DNA from 3 places in the Paraburkholderia sp. BL17N1 genome. Region 3 is predicted to be linked to each of the others. Evidence: riboswitches for the same ligand, from Rfam matches in the RefSeq annotation. Region 3 holds a riboswitch; each other region holds the start of a gene.
The links. Region 3 has a riboswitch for cobalamin ahead of B0G82_RS27915 (CbtB-domain containing protein). Riboswitches for the same ligand answer to the same signal wherever they lie in the genome.
Positions count from the first base shown of each region.

Region 1: it holds a riboswitch for cobalamin, as region 3 does, so the genes downstream of both, B0G82_RS01750 (TonB-dependent receptor) here and B0G82_RS27915 (CbtB-domain containing protein) in region 3, are expected to answer to the same signal.
Region 2: it holds a riboswitch for cobalamin, as region 3 does, so the genes downstream of both, cobG (precorrin-3B synthase) here and B0G82_RS27915 (CbtB-domain containing protein) in region 3, are expected to answer to the same signal.

Region 1 covers NZ_RBIW01000001.1:391,259-397,016, forward strand. Annotated here, with positions in the region: gene B0G82_RS01745 (iron ABC transporter permease) at 1-427, opposite strand, end outside; gene B0G82_RS01750 (TonB-dependent receptor) at 458-2,359, opposite strand; cobalamin riboswitch at 2,450-2,721, opposite strand; gene B0G82_RS01755 (ATPase) at 2,930-3,286, shown strand; gene B0G82_RS01760 (cell division protein ZapA) at 3,283-3,597, shown strand; RNA gene ssrS (6S RNA) at 3,731-3,912, shown strand; gene B0G82_RS01770 (EVE domain-containing protein) at 4,020-4,478, shown strand; gene B0G82_RS01775 (SIMPL domain-containing protein) at 4,653-5,384, shown strand; gene lgt (prolipoprotein diacylglyceryl transferase) at 5,482-5,758, opposite strand, start outside.
Region 2 covers NZ_RBIW01000002.1:3,458,699-3,464,456, forward strand. Annotated here, with positions in the region: gene B0G82_RS35455 (cobalt-precorrin-5B (C(1))-methyltransferase) at 1-380, opposite strand, end outside; gene cbiE (precorrin-6y C5,15-methyltransferase (decarboxylating) subunit CbiE) at 380-1,795, opposite strand; cobalamin riboswitch at 1,880-2,059, shown strand; gene cobG (precorrin-3B synthase) at 2,152-3,696, shown strand; gene B0G82_RS35470 (precorrin-8X methylmutase) at 3,689-4,315, shown strand; gene B0G82_RS35475 (precorrin-2 C(20)-methyltransferase) at 4,316-5,047, shown strand; gene cobJ (precorrin-3B C(17)-methyltransferase) at 5,044-5,758, shown strand, end outside.
Region 3 covers NZ_RBIW01000002.1:1,777,750-1,783,507, reverse strand. Annotated here, with positions in the region: gene B0G82_RS27920 (CbtA family protein) at 346-1,086, opposite strand; gene B0G82_RS27915 (CbtB-domain containing protein) at 1,098-1,319, opposite strand; cobalamin riboswitch at 1,358-1,500, opposite strand; gene B0G82_RS27910 (histidine phosphatase family protein) at 1,564-2,151, shown strand; gene B0G82_RS27905 (hypothetical protein) at 2,170-2,610, opposite strand; gene B0G82_RS27900 (alpha/beta hydrolase) at 2,710-3,732, opposite strand; gene B0G82_RS27895 (MFS transporter) at 3,752-5,110, opposite strand; gene B0G82_RS27890 (alpha/beta hydrolase) at 5,107-5,758, opposite strand, start outside.

The DNA.
Region 1 (5,758 bases), on a different contig from region 3:
CTCCGGCGAATGCGCTTGCGTCGACAATCCACCATGCGCAACCGGCGATCATCGCGACCAACGCGAAGCTCGCCGCACCGCCCGATACGCCCAATACGTAAGGCTCGGCCAGCGGATTGCGCAACAGCACCTGCAGCAACGCGCCGGCCAACGCGAGCAACGCGCCGCAGGCAAAGCCGGCCACCGCGCGCGGCAATCGCAACGTGCGGACGATTTCCGCAGTCAGGTCGGCGGCGCCGACAGACGGCGCATGCGACGGCATCAGCGCCGCCAGCACGCGCATCGGCGCGAGCGATACGCTGCCGAGCGCGAGCGACGCCATCAGCACCGCCAGCGCAATCAGGGCGAGCGCCAGCCAGATCGCGGCCGCGCGCTTCGCGCTCATCACGCGCAGTGTCGCGGGCATCGAACTCGAATGGCGATTCATCTGCGCGAACTCAACGACAGGGCGCAAGCGTCACTGCTGCTGCCAACCAACCGTGAGATACGCACCACGCCGTGGCGAGTTATACGAGTAGGCCGTTTCATAGTCCTTGTCCAACAGATTCTGGATTTGCGCGGCCACGTACCATGCTTTCGTGATGTTGTAGCGCGCCGACAGATTCACCACGCCATAGCCGCCCAGCTTGCCGCTGCTGTCGTTGCTCGGGCCGCTCACGATCCATTCGCCGCCCACCCGCCACCCGGCGATGCTGCGGTTCACCGTCAGCGCCCCGAAGCGCCGGGCGCGCCGCACGAGGTCGGCATCGTTGTCGAGGTCGACGGGATTTTGCAGCGTCAGCGACGCGCGCACGTCCGTCTTGCCGACATGGCCGCTCCACGATCCTTCGATGCCCTGCACCTTCGCATGGCCGACGTTCTCGGCCAGATAGATGCCGGGCGTCACCTGCTCGTAGTTAATCAGATTCGAATAGCGCGTCTGGAATGCGGAAAGGCGCATCACGCCGAGCGCATTCGATGCGTACTGCAGCGCGGCTTCGATCGAATGGCTGCGCTCCGGCTGGATCGCCGGATTGCCGCTGATCGGATAGTACAGATCGTCAAAGCTCGGCGCGCGAAACGAATCCGAATAGCTTGCGGTCACCTTCCAATGGCCGGTGATGTCGAAACCGTAGCCGAGATAGTAACTGTTCGCTCCGCCGAAATCGGAATACTGGTCGCGCCGCACGTTGGCCTGAAACTGGTTGCGCCCGAAGCGTCCCGTATAGCCGACGAAGCCCGAATCCACATGACGGTCCGGCGCCGCGAACGTGTCCGAATCGAGGCTTTGATCGAGATGCTCATAGCCGACCTGCAGTTTCTGCTGCGCGGCCAGCGCGAAATCGTTCTGCCATGTGTACTGGCGATTGTCTGTATCGAAGCGGCCGTTGTACACCCCGTTGGTGTTCGACACGCTGCGGTCGTCGCCTTCTGCGACGATGAAGTGCGTGGTCCACCAGTCGGTCAGCTTGCCGTTCGCGAACACCGAGACCTGGCGCACCTTGCTATACAGGTTGTTCAGATCGGTCGGCACGCCGTACGCGTTGTCGTAGCTGTTGTTGCCATTCGACTGCAAGTAGCTGGCGCCGGCGTCCCATTTGTCGTTGAACTTGTGGCGCAGCGAAGCCGAGATACTCTCGTTCAGATAGCCGTTCGCGTTCGGATTGGCGCTGGGCGCCTCCTTCGTATTCAGCGACGAGAAGCCGTCGTCCTTCGAACGCGCGAGCGAAATGCTGAAGGTCGTGTTGCCGTCCTTGTCCAATGCACCGTTCACGCCCGCCTGCTGCGTCTGCGTGTGATAGCTGCCGTAGCCGAGCGAAAAATTGAAACGCGGCGGGTGATCGCCGCCGTTTTTCGTGAACACCTGCACCACACCGCCGATCGCGCCCGAGCCGTACAACGCCGACACGTTGCCGTTCACCACCTCCACGTGATCGATCTGGTCGAGTGGGATCTGCGCGAGTTGCGACGCACCCAGACTCACCGAATCGACGCGCACGCCGTCGATCAGCAGCAGCGATTGCGTCGACGACGCGCCGCGCAAAAAGAGGCTCGTCGTCGAACCGGGGCCACCTGTGCGCGAGATTTGCGCGCCGGGCGCGAGTTGCAGGAGGCCGGGCAAATCGGTCGCGGTGGTGTCGGCGATATCCTGCTGATCGAACAGCGAGGTCTGCGGGATCGTGTCGGCGAGCGCTTGCGGCGCGCGATCCGCGGTCACCACCACGGGCGACAGCACCGCCGAAGAGGACACCGAACTCGAAGAATCCGCCGACGGAGACGAAGCAGATGAAGCAGAAGATGAAGACGCGACTTGCGCGTGCACGACGATCGGCAGGCTCGCAAAGGCGAGCAGCACCGCGCGGGCGAAGGGGGACAGCATGGGGTGAACGTCCTGTGGATAGCGTGCGCGGCCCGCTTCCCCGCAGGCCGATGCGTAACGAGGCGCCCGCGTATTTAACATTTTCGCGCGGGACGTGCCTCTCCCTCTGGCCGGTATCCGGGCTGGCGACGCATCGATCCCGCCTTCCCACGCGAGACGCGCAGTGGCACACTCGCGAGTTGAACTTCCAGCTCGCGAGCGGGATCGACTTGCATGACGAATGCGGTCGCTTACCGTTGCGGGGGCAGCGCAGGTTGGCGCGTTTAGCTGAATCCAGATGAACCGCGCGCCCTGCTTCCCGTTTAACTGCGTGGGCCGTTGAAAAAAAGCCGCACGCGGGCACCAGAGTGCGGGCAGTTTAGGAGCGGCCTCGGAGTCCGTCAAGAATGGTGAGATCGCAGGCCATGTGTTCTGTTAAGTGCAGGCTCTTGTCCGACGCGTGAGTACTTTTTCATCATATGGTCGATAAAAAGCCTGCACAAAGCGATGTTGTTACGTCTCGAAACGAGACAATTGTCGGAACCTGCGACATTCCGCGCTAAAATGCGATGTCTTTAGAGGACGCAGCAGATGCTCACCGAACTCGAAACACTTTCACAAAATATCGGCAAGCTGATCGCGATCAGCCAGCGCCACAATGAGGCGCGACTCGCGCTCGAAGAGCAACTCGCGCAATCGCGCGCCGACGCCGAAGCCACGCGCACGGAACTTGCAATGCTGCGCGAGGAACGTAACGCGCTGCAGGCGGAACGCGACGCGCTTTCGGCGAAGATCGACGACGCACAAGTGCGCCTGAACGCGATCCTCGAGAAGCTGCCGCGTGCGCGCGCGCACAGTGAGCCGGACAACCAGCTCGATCTGCTCGAGCCGGCTCAGCAAGTAGCCGAAGCCGGGAGCGACGTGACCCGCCACGGAGAAAATGCATGACCACCAAGCAGATCGAAGTATCGATTCTCGGCGTGCCCTATCGCCTCGCCTGCTCGCCGCAAACGGAAGCGGCGCTGCTCGAAGCGGTTGCACGCGTCGACGCCGAAATGTCGAAGATCCGCAATAACAGCAACGTGCGCGGCACGGATCGCATTGCCGTCATGGCTGCGCTGTCGCTGGCATCGGAACTGCTTAGACTGCAATCGAGCGTGAGACACGGAGAAGCATTTCCCGCTGAAGAAATCCGGCGTACAATGCATCAAATGAACGAACAACTAGGTACTGTGATTGAGCAGTACAGCGTGCAATAAGGTACATGTGTTATCGTGCTGCCGGTCCTGAGATCGGCGGCGGATTCAAACGGAATGTGTGAGCACAAGGTGTGCAAGATTCAGCAAACGTTTGAGTTCAATCGGTAGTTCGTTTTTCAGCTTCATCGGTTTAGCTTCCCTGCCTGGTTCGCCAAGGTCATATATTCCTTGAACCAATGCCATGTGCACGGTTGCGGAAATTTGTAGCACGGGTGTGCGCGTCACTCTGTCTGATGTACCCGAAGTGTTGCTAACTGCGACCAATTCTGAACCCCCGGTTCAGGATGCCGGCCTAGCGGCTAAGGCGGGGACCTTATTTAGAACGGCATCGGACTTCGGTTCGGTGCCGTTTTTCTTTGGGCGCTGTTTTTTGTTGGCCGATTTCTTCCGCATCTTCAACCCCTTAACGTTCAATTCGATTCATGCGCTACTGGCTAATGAAGTCCGAACCGGACGAAGCAAGCATCGACCATCTCGCCAAGGCACCGCATCGCACATTGCCGTGGACCGGCGTGCGCAACTATCAGGCGCGCAATTTCATGCGCGACATGATGCAGGTCGGCGACGGTGTGCTGTTCTATCACTCGAGCTGTCCGGAGCCTGGCATCGCGGGCATTGCGGAGGTATCGTCCACTGCGTATCCCGACCCGACGCAGTTCGACAAGAAGAGTCCCTACTACGACGCGAAGTCGTCGCAGGAAACGCCCCGCTGGGTGCTCGTCGATGTGGTGTTCAAGAAGAAGATTCCGCTTATCCCGCTCGCCGCGTTACGCGAGCACGACGAACTCGCGGACATGCGCGTGCTCGCCAAAGGCAACCGCCTGTCGATTACACCGGTGACCGAGGCCGAATGGCGATTCATCACCAAGCGGCTCGCCTGATCGTGCATGCCTGATGAATGCGTGGCGTGTATTTGTGCGCACGCAAACGTTAAAGCAACGTCAAACCCGGGAACCAAGCTCAGGTTACAAGCGCCTAACGATCTCGCAAACGCCATGCCACGGCGCGGCGGTTGCACCAATCGTGCACAACCTGTTCAAGCAAGGAGTCCAACAATGACGAAAAACACCGCACGTGCACTCGCTTTCGCCCTCGTCTGCGCCGCGCCCGCCGCGCTCGCACTGACGCCGGCCATGGCACGCGCGCAAAGCACCGGCCAATATCAGCCGGCCGGCGTGCTGTCGTTGAACGCGCAGGCCAGCGCTGAAGTGCCGCAAGACGTCGTCGATATCACGCTGTTCTACGAGCAGGAAGCGAGCGATCCGTCGGCGCTCACGTCAACGCTGAACCAGCGCGCCGATTCGGCGCTGCAAAGAGCCAAGGGTGTGAGCGGCGTGACGGCGCGCACGGGCTCGTTCTCGATCTATCCGTCCACCGACCGTGACGGGCGCATTTCCGCATGGCGCGGCCGCACGGAGATCGTACTCGAATCGCACGACTTCGCCGCGGTGTCCAAGCTCGCGGGTCAGATGGCATCGATCATGCAGGTCGGCAATGTGCAGTTCTCGCTCTCGCCTGAAGCGCAGCGCGCGGCGGAGCAGAAGCTCACCGGCGAAGCGATCAAGTCGTTCCGCGAGCAGGCCGCTTCGTCCGCGCAGGCGTTCGGCTACAGCGGTTATTCGATTCGCGAGGTCAACGTCGGCCACAACGGCGTGATGCCGCGTCCGGTGATGATGATGAGCGCGCGCGCCATGGGCGCCGACGCAAAGGCCGCGGCACCGGTGCCGATCGAAGGCGGAACGTCGACGGTAACCGTCAATGTGTCCGGCTCGGTGCAGATGAAATAACGCTTCCTGGTGGTAGAAGCACTGCTTCGACGCAGTAAAAGAAAAGCCGCTCGCGCGGCTTTTCTCATTGACCACTCGCCACGATAAACCGTAGCGGTCAGTTCGCGCTGACCGCCTGCGCCGGTTCGTGGCGCGCGCGGCGATAAGACCACACCAGCATGCCGATACCGACGACGATCATCGGCAGCGACAGCCATTGGCCCATGGACAAGCCCATAGCCAGCAGGCCGAGGAAGTCGTCCGGCTCGCGCGCGAATTCGACCGTGAAGCGCGCGAGGCCGTAGCCGATCAGAAACACGGCGGAAATCGCGCCCATTGGCTTTGGCTTGCGTGAGAAGAAGAACAGCACGAAGAACAGCGCGACGCCTTCCAGG
Region 2 (5,758 bases), 1.7 Mb from region 3:
TTGATGGCGGGTTCGCCGACCGGCAGCGTCAGCCCCGCGCGCGTCACCGTGCCGACGCCCGGCCCCGCGCGAAATATCACGCCCGCTTCGGCGATGAGGCGCACGCGCGCGAAGACGAGCGCGCCGTGCGTGACGTCGGGATCGTCGCCGGCGTCCTTGATCGTGCCGGCTTCCGCGCCTTCTTCGCCATTCCCGATCAGGCGGCAGAACACCAGCGGCATCGGCACATGCTGCCCCTTCGGCAACACGATCTCCGCCACTTCGCTGACGACACCCGCGAGCAACAGACGCGCCGCCGCCAGCGACGTCGCGGTGGCGCAACTGCCGGTCGTGTAGCCGCTACGCAGCGGCGCGGGTTGTTCGGGGGTTTCTTCGCGCATCAGGGTTCTGGCGATGGGTCGGTGGGGGTGGCGCCGGTCGTGTTCGTCGCTTTCGTCGTGTTGGTCGAGTTGGTCGTGTTGGTGACATTCGTGGCGCTCATACCGCTTCCGGCACTTGCGGCACGCCTGGAATTCGGCACATTCACCGCATTCGTCGCATTGGTTGCGTTAATCACGGTTTCGGTTCCCACGAGGTTCACGCCCTCGCCGCTCGCCGGCTTCGTCACCTCCAGCAGCGTGATCGGCAACGCCTGCCGCCACGTATCGAACCCGCCAAGCGGTTGCGCGTCCGCCAATGCGATCCGTGTCAACGTCCCGCCATGCCGCTCGCGCCACGCCGTCAACGCCGCCTCGCCTTGCAACGTCACCGCATTGGCGACCAGCCGCCCGCCTTCGCGCAGACCTGCCCAGCATGCCTCCAGCACGCCCGGCACGGTCACGCCCCCGCCGATGAACACGGCATCCGGCACCGGCAACCCCTGCAGCGCCTCAGGCGCGCGCCCCGCCACGAGTTGCAGCCCCGGCACACCCAACGTATCGCGATTGTGTTCGATGAAACGTTGCCGTTCCGCGTGCCCTTCAATCGCAATCGCGCGACAGGTGGAATGCGCGCGCATCCATTCGATGCCGATCGAGCCGCTGCCCGCGCCCACATCCCACAGCAATTCGCCGGGCGTCGGCGCGAGGCGCGCGAGCGTGATCGCGCGCACGTCGCGCTTGGTCAACTGGCCGTCGTGACGAAACGCATCGTCGGGCAAACCGCAGGTCAGCGGCAGACGCGGTGCACCTTCGGTAGCACGGCAGTCGAGCGCGATCAGGTTCAGCGCGGCCACGTCGCCCGCGGACCACTGATCCGCGCGGCCGTCGATGCGCCGCTCCAGCTCGCCGCCCAGGTGTTCCAGCACACTCATGCGGGTCGCCCCGTAACCTCGTGCGTTCAGCAATGCCGCGAGCGCCGCGGGCGTGCGCCCGTCCGCGCTGAGCACGAACATGCGCGCGCCGTCGTGCAGATGCGCGTTCAGCGCGGGCAACGGCCGCCCCACCAGCGACACCGTCGCGACATCCTGCAACGGCCAGCCGAGCCGCGCGGCCGCCAGCGACAACGACGACGGCGCCGGCAGCACCCGCAATTCCCCCGCCGGCAATTGCCGCGCGAGTGTCGCGCCGACGCCGAACAGCATCGGATCGCCGCTCGCCAGCACGCACACGGCTGCGCCGCGCTCGGCCAGCAAGGGCGCGAGATCGAAGGGACGCGGCCAGGCGGCACGGCGCGCGGCGAGACGCGCGGGCAGCATCGCCAGATGACGTTCGCCGCCGTACACCACCGACGCTTCCAGCAAGGCCCGCCGCGCGGGCCGCCCCAAGCCGGCGAAGCCGTCGTCGCCTATGCCCACCACCGTCAGCCACGCGGGCATGCATCCATCCTCATTCTGTGTCTTCAAATAATGCGCTGTGCCACGCCGATCAAAGCGTCCAGCCTCGTTGTGCTGTTCGAAAAAAGGCATAATACAGCCGCCGGTGCCCTTCGGGGCCGAAGAGGGAACACAGTGCCACTGTGGCTGCCCCCGCAACTGTATGCAGCGAGTCCGCCTGCGCTCCACGCCACTGGTTCGACCGGGAAGGCCGCAGCGGACCATGACCTGCCAGCCAGGAGACCTGCCGGCGAGACTGTTCGTGCCAGCCAACATCGGGCGGGGTGTACCGATGCCGCAGCCATGCCCGCCTCACGGCATGCTCGGGCCGTCGCGCGACGCTAAACCCGGTGTCCGTCTTGAATCAAGCAACGCCCTCCACCGTTTTATCCGACGCGGCCGCCACGCTGCGGCCCTCGGCGTGTCCGGGGCTGCTGCGCATCGTCGCCGCGCGCGACGGCGGGATTTGCCGGATCAAACTGCCCGGCGGCGAATTGAGCGCGGCGCAGGCTCGGGCGATCGCGGAGGCTAGCGCGCGGCACGCGGGCGGGGTGATCGAGTTGACCAATCGCGCGAATGTGCAGGTGCGTGGCGTGAAGCGCGGTGAAGAGGCGGCTTTGATCGCGGCTTTGATCGACGCCGGTCTTGGGCCGATGCCGGCGAACGGCGTGGCGGGCCGTGCGAACACGATGGCGGCGGCCGACGCTGTGAATGAATGGGCCTCGAAAGCCCCGGACGCAGCAGCGCAGCGAGTGGGCACTGCCCACGCACTCTCCGCCGCAGTCTCGGCCGACGACGTCCGCAACGTCATGATCAGCCCCGCTGCCGGACGCGATCCATTCGCGCTGTTCGACACACGCCCGCTGTGCGCCGAATTGCTCACTATGCTGCAAAGCGAAGCGCGTTTCGCGGCGCTGTCGCCGAAATTCGCACTGTTGCTGGACGGCGGCGAACGGCTCGCGAGAGTGGACCATCCGCACGATGTGTGGCTGGCGGCGTCGCAAGAGGCGGACGGCGTGCGGTTCGTGTTCGGGTTCGCGGGTTGTCCGCCTGTGAGCGCCTATGCCGGCGCGCTTATGCAACGCCAAAGCACCGTGCTTGCAAAACCGGGCGTGAACAACACAGGGGCTCTAGCCGCAATCCTGCCTTCACAAGTCCCGGCACTAGTACGCGCGCTGCTCCTCACATTCCTCGACCTCGCCGCCGCCGACGCCACACGCATGCGCCACCTGCTAACCGCGCATTCCGTCGACGCAGTACTGCATCACGCCCAGCGCTATCTCGACTTCCCACTGACGCGAAACGCGAAGCTCGCCAACTGGCACCGCATTACACCAGCCGACGCCAACCTTCGCCTTGGCGCTCACGCCCAACGCGTGCCCGGAGCCTGGCACGTCGGCGGCCAGCCACCGCTGGGACGTCTCGATGCAGACACGCTAACGGGACTCGCCACGCTGTCGCAACAGCACGGCAGCGCCACGCTTCACCTGACACCCTGGCAAAGCGTGCTATTACCCGACATCGCCACGCACGCCGTTCCGATCTTGTTGTCCGGCCTGAACGCCCTCGGTCTCGCCTGCGATCCCGCACACGCGATCACGCACCTGATCGCGTGCGCCGGATCGAGCGGCTGCGTGAAGGGCCTCGCCGACACCAAGAACGACGCGTTGCGCCTCGCGGCTCGGCTGCCAGCCGGCGTGGACGTGCATCTGAGCGGCTGCTTGCGCTCGTGCGCCGCCGCGCATTGCGCGCCGTTCACGCTGCTCGCCGCCGCGCCCGGCCTGTACGACCTTTATCGGCGCGACGGCCGGCCCGGCTTCGGCCAGTGCGTCGCGCGCCAACTGACGATCGGCGAGGCCGCCGACCTGCTCGAACGCCTCGCCCGGAGTGACACCGATGCTTGATTACATTCGCGACGGTCAGGAGATCTATCGCCAATCCTTCGCGACGATCCGTGCGGAGGCCGACTTGTCGCGCATTCCCGCCGACCTCGAAAAACTCGCGGTGCGCGTGATCCACGCATGCGGCATGGTCGATGTGATCGACGATCTGCAATTTTCCGCGGGCGCGGGCGCGGCGGGCCGCGCGGCGCTCGCGCAAGGCGCGCCGATCCTGTGCGATGCCGGCATGGTCGCGCAAGGCATCACGCGCGCGCGGCTGCCGGCGAACAACGAGGTCATCTGCACGCTGACGCATCCAGACGTGCCGTCGCTCGCACGTGAACTCGGCAATACGCGCTCGGCGGCCGCGCTCGAATTGTGGCGGCCGCAGCTGGCGAGCGGCGTGGTCGTGATCGGCAATGCGCCGACCGCCCTGTTTCATCTGCTCGATATGCTCGACGCCGGTGCGCCCAAACCCGCGCTGATTCTCGGCTTTCCAGTGGGTTTTGTCGGCGCGGCCGAATCGAAAGCCATGCTCGCGGACGACAGCCGCGGCGTGCCCTACGTGGTGGTGCATGGCCGGCGCGGCGGCAGCGCGATGGCGGCGGCCGCCGTGAACTCGCTCGCCACGGAGGTCGAATAAATGACGGCGCAAGGACGTTTGTTCGGCCTCGGCGTCGGCCCCGGCGACCCGGAACTCATCACCCTGAAGGCGGTGCGCTTGCTGAAGGCGGCGCCGGTGGTCGCGTACTTTGTCGCGAAGGGGAAGAAGGGCAACGCGTTCAGCATCATCGAAGCGCATTTGCACGATGCCCAGCAGCATCTGCCGCTCGTCTATCCCGTGACCACCGAAGCGCTCGAACCGCCGCTTTCCTATGAAGCGATCATCGCCGACTTCTACGACACCGCCGCGCAAATCGTCGCCACGCACCTCGACGCAGGCCGCGACGTCGCCGTGATCTGCGAAGGCGATCCGTTCTTCTACGGCTCGTACATGTACCTGCACGACCGGCTCGCGGCGCGCTACGAAAGCGAAGTCGTGCCCGGTGTGTGCTCGATGCTCGGCGGCGCCGCCGTGCTCGGCGCGCCGCTGGTGTATCGCAATCAAAGCTTGTCGGTGCTCTCGGGCGTGTTGCCCGAAGACGAGTTGCGTCGCCGTCTCGCCGATGCCGACGCCGCCGTCGTGATGAAACTCGGCCGCAACTTCGACAAGGTGCGGCGCGTGCTCGGCGAACTCGGTCTCGCGGACCGCGCGCTTTACGTCGAACGCGCGACGATGGGAAATCAGCGCATCGTGCCGCTCGCCGAAGTCGATCCCATGGCGTCGCCGTATTTTTCGCTGCTCGTGGTGCCGGGGGAAAAATGGCAAGGATGAGCGCACCCGCGATCGTCATTCTCGGCGCGGGCGCGCTGGCGACGGCGCGGCGCATCCAGGCGCTGTACGCGGGCAGCCAGGTGCATGCGTTGCAGGGACGCGTCGAGGCGGACGTGCCGTACAGCGAACTCGGCGCGCATCTGCGGGAACTGTATGCGCTCGGCACGCCGATCGTCGCATTGTGCGCGGCGGGTATCGTGATTCGTTGTCTGGCTCCGTCGTTGTCGAACAAGGGCGTCGAGCCGCCGGTGCTGGCCGTCGCCGAAGACGGCAGCGCGGTCGTGCCGCTGCTCGGCGGTCTCGCCGGCGTCAATGTGATGGCGCGCGAGATTGCCGCGCTGCTGGCTGTGCCACCGGCCATCACGACGAGCGGCGAACTGCGTTTCGGCACTTGCGTGCTGAATCCGCCCGAGGGCTATACGCTCGCCGATCTCGGCCAGGGCAAGCGCTTCGTGTCGGACCTGCTGGCCGGCGAGAGCACGCGCATCGAAGGCGAAGCGCCGTGGCTCGATGACGCGCAACTGCCCCGCTCCGACTCGGCGCGTCTTGCGATTCGCGTGACGCCGCGTGCATGGGACGGGCGCGAAGACGAGCTGGTGATTCATCCACGCAGCGTGGTCGCAGCGGTCACGGCCGTGGATGGCGAAATCGCGACACGCGTGCGCGAGGCACTGGACGCGCAGGGTCTCGCGCCGCTGTCGCTCGCGGCAT
Region 3 (5,758 bases):
AAATCCGGGAACGCGCAGCAAGCAACCTGATAAAAAAGGGCGACCGGAGTCGCCCTGAATGGTCACGCAAAACACCTGCCCTGTCCCGATGGTGCGGACAACCGGAGGCCGTGTGCAGCAACCAAGTTGTTAAATTCGAACGGAACAGATGTTTGTAGCTCTTGAGCATCGCGGGCGAATTTATCCACAGAAATTGTTCAGAAGCCTGTGGATAACCACCCCACAACCGCCCCAACTCCTTGACGCAGAACCCATCTTGACCGCTGCGCGCAAACTGCGGAGAGCGAAGCACGGCGAGCGAACCGTTGAGCGAAACCGCCGAAGCGGCCGCACTCGTCATGCCAATCAAGCCGACTTCACCGCCGACCGCCCCGCCACCCGCATCAACGCAATCCGCTCGACCAGTGCGCCAAACAGCAGCCCGATCGTCGCCCACATAATCGCCTGCATGCCGAGCGCCGCGACGCGGAATTTCCACAGCAGCACCGCCGGGAAAGCCTCCGGCACTTCGTTGATCGCGGGCATCGACAACTGCACCGCCGCGATGATCACAATGAACACCACCGCCCCCACGATCGAGCCGTTCCACGCGCCAAGTTTCATCGCCGCACGGCGCCGCACCTTGAGCGAGAACACCATCGCCGCCAGCGAGATCGCAATCATCAGGAAGAACAGCCCCGTGCGCGTCCCGATCGTCTCAGGGTCGCCGACCGAGGGCGGGTTCGCCGGATACTTCAGATTCGGCACGATCGCGAGCGCAATGAACGCGCCAAGCGCAAGCCATGCGGACAACGCGCGCGGGCTCAACGCGCCCACTCGGCCATAAGCGTAAGCGAAGACCAGCGAGAACAAGCCGCCGAATGCCGCGCCGTAAGTCAGCACGCCAGTCAACAAGCCGATACCCCGCTGCGTGTCGCGGCTCACCATCTCAGGCTCGGGCGCCTCGCCTTTCGCGGCGTCGGCCTTTTCTTCGAATGAAATGGCCTGATTGACCTGCGGCTCGCCCACCACCCGCGCGAAGCCGAACGTGAGGAGTCCCGAGGCGATGCCTGCAAGCATCCCGCGTACCAACAATTTACCCACCATGGTCGACTCCGTTAGTGGCAGGGAAAGCCGAGCAGATGGCGGCCGTCGTGCACGAACTCATGCACGTACATGCCCGGCACCAGCGAGGTGGCACCCTGTTCCGCACCCACGAAGTAAAGCGCGAGCAGCAACAGCAAACCGCCGAACACGACCCAGGGCAGCAACTCGCGCAGCGGAATCGGCGTGGGTTGAGCAACAGGCTGATTGGCGGGATCGAAAACAGCTTCGGTCATGATGGACATCTCCTGGGGTAACGCGCCCCGATAGTCATTGCAGAGGATTGGTGCGAAGCTCAGGTCTGGCTTTCGGCTTGTGCTGCCGATTACAGTGGCGCGACCGCGCCGGGCTCTCACCGGCTTCCGCGCTTCGCAGTCCCGCTATTCTACGCGCTAAACTTCGGCACCCGGCAACGCAAAACACACGTTTCATGCCGCCGGCGTTGGGCTTCGGGACGTGGCTTGATAGGACATGAACGGAATGGACACAAGGCTGTTACTGGTCAGCCACGCATCGACCGCGGCCCAGCGCGCAGGCCGTTTTCCCGCCGACGATTCACTCGACGCCCGCGGCCTCGCCGAAGCCCAAACCCACGCCGCACGCTTGCGCCTGGCGATCGCGGAAGAGTCACCGGCTTTCGTCAGCCCGGCCGCCTGCGCGCGCGAAACGGCGACGGCGCTGGGCCTCACGGCGTCGGTCGACGCCGGCCTGGCGGATCTGAACTACGGCGCATGGCAAGGACGGCGGCTCGCCGACCTCGCCGCCGAAGCGCCGCAAGACGTCGCCGCATGGACGCGCGATCCGGACGCCGCGCCTCACGGCGGCGAGTCGTTCAGTCAACTCGTGAAACGGGTAGGAGGATGGCTCGAAGCGTTGTTGGACGGCGAGACGGATCGTGCATCGAGCAACGTGGTCGCCGTCACCCACGCGCCGGTGCTGCGGGCAGCGATCGTGTATACGCTCGGAACATCGCCCATCGTTTTTCCGCGCATTGAAATCGCGCCACTTTCGATCATCGAGTTGCGGCACTCGTCGCGCGGCTGGACATGGTGGCCGGCGACACACTAGCCGCTCTAGCCCGGCGGCTTACTTACCCGACACCACCAGACGCAGCTTGTTCGACCCGGTCGGCGTCAGTGTGATATCGGTCCGCTTACCCTTCGCGCCCAGATAAAAGTGCTGACGTCCCGGCGAATTCTGATCGTGCGTCGCGTCGGGCAGACACGATGCGACGTCCGCCGCGACAGCTTGCAGCGCGTCGGCATTCGATCCGGCGTCGTGATGCGGCGTCCACGTGCATTGATAGGCACCGTGACTCGCCGAACATTGCGCGTCGTCGCCGTAAGGTTGCGCGACGCCCTTGCCGTCGTCCGACGTCAATGAGGTGAGCCCGCCAGGGGCCGCCGCGACGATCCGCTTCAGGGATGTGCAAGGGCTAGGCGCATCGTCGGCATACGCACCGCCGGTCAGCAAAACGCCCAGCGACGCAGCGGCGAGCGCGGTGGCAAGCAATCGGGTTCTGTTCATGTCGGCGCGGTCCTTGAAGTCACTCGCAGGTACAAGCGCGGTAGCACGCTTCATACCCAGGAAGGCCGACTCCTCAAGACCGCGCTTCGGTCACCGTCATTACAATCCCGTACCGAATAGAGCCGCCAGCCCCTGCGCCGATCCGAAAATCCCCTTGGCATCGTGCCCGACACCATCGATCACAAACGTCCGATGCGTCGCCAATCCTTCGGGATGCCGCAACGCCATATAGCGCGTGTAAGCCAGGCCGCGCCCGAGCCGGTGTTCACCTTGCGTCAACGCGGCGCACGAGCGGTCGAGTGCCGGATGCTGCGGATCGCAATCCGCGCCGCCAAGCAGCACGGTCACGTCACGCTGCGCGTAACGCGCTTCGAGCGTGGCCGCTGAAGCCGCGTCGCGAGAGTAAGCGGGCAAATCCTCGAGCCCATACTTCCAGCGATTGAACGACGGACACCTCGCCCGATCGAATGCCGCAAACTCGCCGGACACAGCAGACGCAACCGGCCCAACCGGCCGCATTGCATCGAAGTACACATACGACGAAGGATTCGCGACCACATAGCGCAGCGCGATACCGCGCGCCGCGAGGGACGCCTCGTCTCGCGCTACCACTGCGTAGCGCTGCACGACCTGCGCGCCGCCCGAGTGTCCCGCGATCACCACCTCGGCGAGCGACGCGAACTGCTCGCGCGACGCCAGCGTGTCCACAATCGCGTCGAGCACATCGAACGAACTGATCGGCGCGGGACCTTCGGCGTTCTCGCCAGCCATCCAGCTCGTCCAGTCCCAATGCAACGTGGACGGCGGCAGTTCATGCGCGTCGACATCCGCGGTCGCGAGAAACTGCGGCACGATCAGCAGCGTATCGGCTACGCTGGCGCCGGCGAGTGCGCACGAACGCTGCGCGAGTTCGAAATACGTGTCGCCGTTGCGCAGGCGGCCATGAATCAGAATCACGGCGCGTTGGACATCGCGCGTCGGCGCGAGCCAATCGCCGTTGGAAAACACCGGCACCGTGCCGCTGCCGGCTCGCGTCGTGACGCTCAGATGCCGGCTCGCCACGACCGCGACCGGATGTTCATTCGGCGCGCGTTCGTCGTCTGTGATGAAAGGCTGGGTCATGCAATAGGCTCGTGGTCGATCAATGAGTGGCGGGTCTAGCCGCCGCGCCGCTCGACATGCGTCCGGCGCGCGTGAAGTACACCATCGCGAGCGACACGAAGCCGGCAAAAATCAGGTAAAACGCGGGCGTGAGGCTGCTGCCGGTCACGCGCGTCAAGCCGGTGATGGTGAGCGGCGCCATGCCGCCGAACAGCGTCACCGCAATGTTGTACGACAGCGCCACGCCCGCCGAACGGCTGCGCACGGGGAACAAGGTCGCGAGCATGCCGGGATGCGCGCCGGACATGGCGGCGAGGAACAGCGTCGCGATCATCTGCGCGATGAACAGGTGCCCCGGCGTCGGATTCGTCACGACGAAGTGATAAAGCGGATACACGCAGACCATCCACGCGATCACGATGGGATAGAACAGCCGGTATGCGCCATAACGATCGGCGAGCTTGCCGGACAGCGGAAACAGAAACAGATTCAGCACACCGGACACGAACGCGCCGAGCAACGCGGTGGACAACGGCAAATGCAATTGCCGTTCGACATACACCGAGAGATAGGAATGCCAGACATAATTTGTCGCCGCGCCGACGATAATCACACCCATCGCGCAAATCGCCGCGTCGCCGTTGTCGCGGAAGAACTGGCGGATCGTGACGCGCGGCGGTTTGTCCTTGTGTTCGAGCAGCCGCTCGAACTCCGGTGACTCGGCCACGCGATGCCGGATATAGAAGCCGAACGGCCCCGCCAGCGCGCCGAACAGAAACGGCAAACGCCAGCCCCACGCCACCAGTTGCTCATGCGTGAGCTGCGTGGTCAGCAGATAGCCGACGCCGGACGACAGCAGCAACGCGAACGCTTGCGCCGACATGTTGAAGCTGCCGTAAAACATCTTCTTGTGCGAGGGCGCGTACTCGACCAGCATCGCGGAAGCCGTCGCGAACTGTCCGCCCACGGATAGCCCTTGCAACAAGCGAGCAAGCACCACCAACAGCGGCGCAGCGATGCCGATGCTCGCATAGCCCGGCGTGAGACCCATCAGCAACGTGCTGGCCGCCATCGAAATGATCAGCAGCGAGAGCGCCTTGCGTCGCCCCGCGCGATCCGAGTAGATGCCGAGCAGAATGCCGCCGATCGGCCGCACGATAAAACCGACGGCAAACGTCGCAAGCGTCAGCATGATCGACACGAAGCCGCTGCCGCCGGGAAAGAACACTTGCGCGATGATCTTCGCGAAGTAGCCGTAGATCAGAAAGTCGAACCACTCGAGTCCATTGCCGAGCACGGAGGCGAAGATCGCGCGCCGCACCATCGACGGACTCAAGCTGTTCGGTGCATCGGCTCCAGCCGCGACACCGTCGCGCTGATTGAAGGCCGCTTCGCTCATTGCCCGCATCCCGAAGTGTTGAACATTGCTGACAACGCGCATACCGACGTCAACATGCGCGCACCGTCGTGCCCCACGCCCGGCACGATATGAAAGTGCTGCTTCAGGCCGTCTGGATGACGCGACTGGATATACCGGTAGTACGCTTCTGCGCGCGCCACGCGTTGCGGCCCTTGCGCTTCGGCTGCGCAGGTTCTGTCGAGCGCGCTCTGCTGCGGATCGTCATCAGCGCCGCCGACGAGGTAGTCGACCCGGCGCGACGCATAGATCGCTTCGAGTTGCGCGGGCGTGCGGTCGTCGAGATACGGCGGCCGGTTGTCCATGCCGTATTTCCATTGATTGAAGTCGGGACATTGCGCGACATCGAACGGCGCGGCAATACCTTGCGCGTCAGGCCGTTGCGCATCGAAATACGCATACGTGGACGGGCTCGCCACCAAGTAACGCACGTCGATGCCTTCGCCGGTCAACGCGGCGATATTACGCGCCGCGACGGCGTAACGCTGCACGACCTGGCCGCCGCCCGAATGCCCGGCGAACACCACATGCCGCAGATTGGGGAACAGCTTGCGATCGGCGAGACGCGCGACGATCGCATCGAGCACCTCGTACGAACTGATCGGCAGCGGCGCGCGCGCCGCTTCGCCG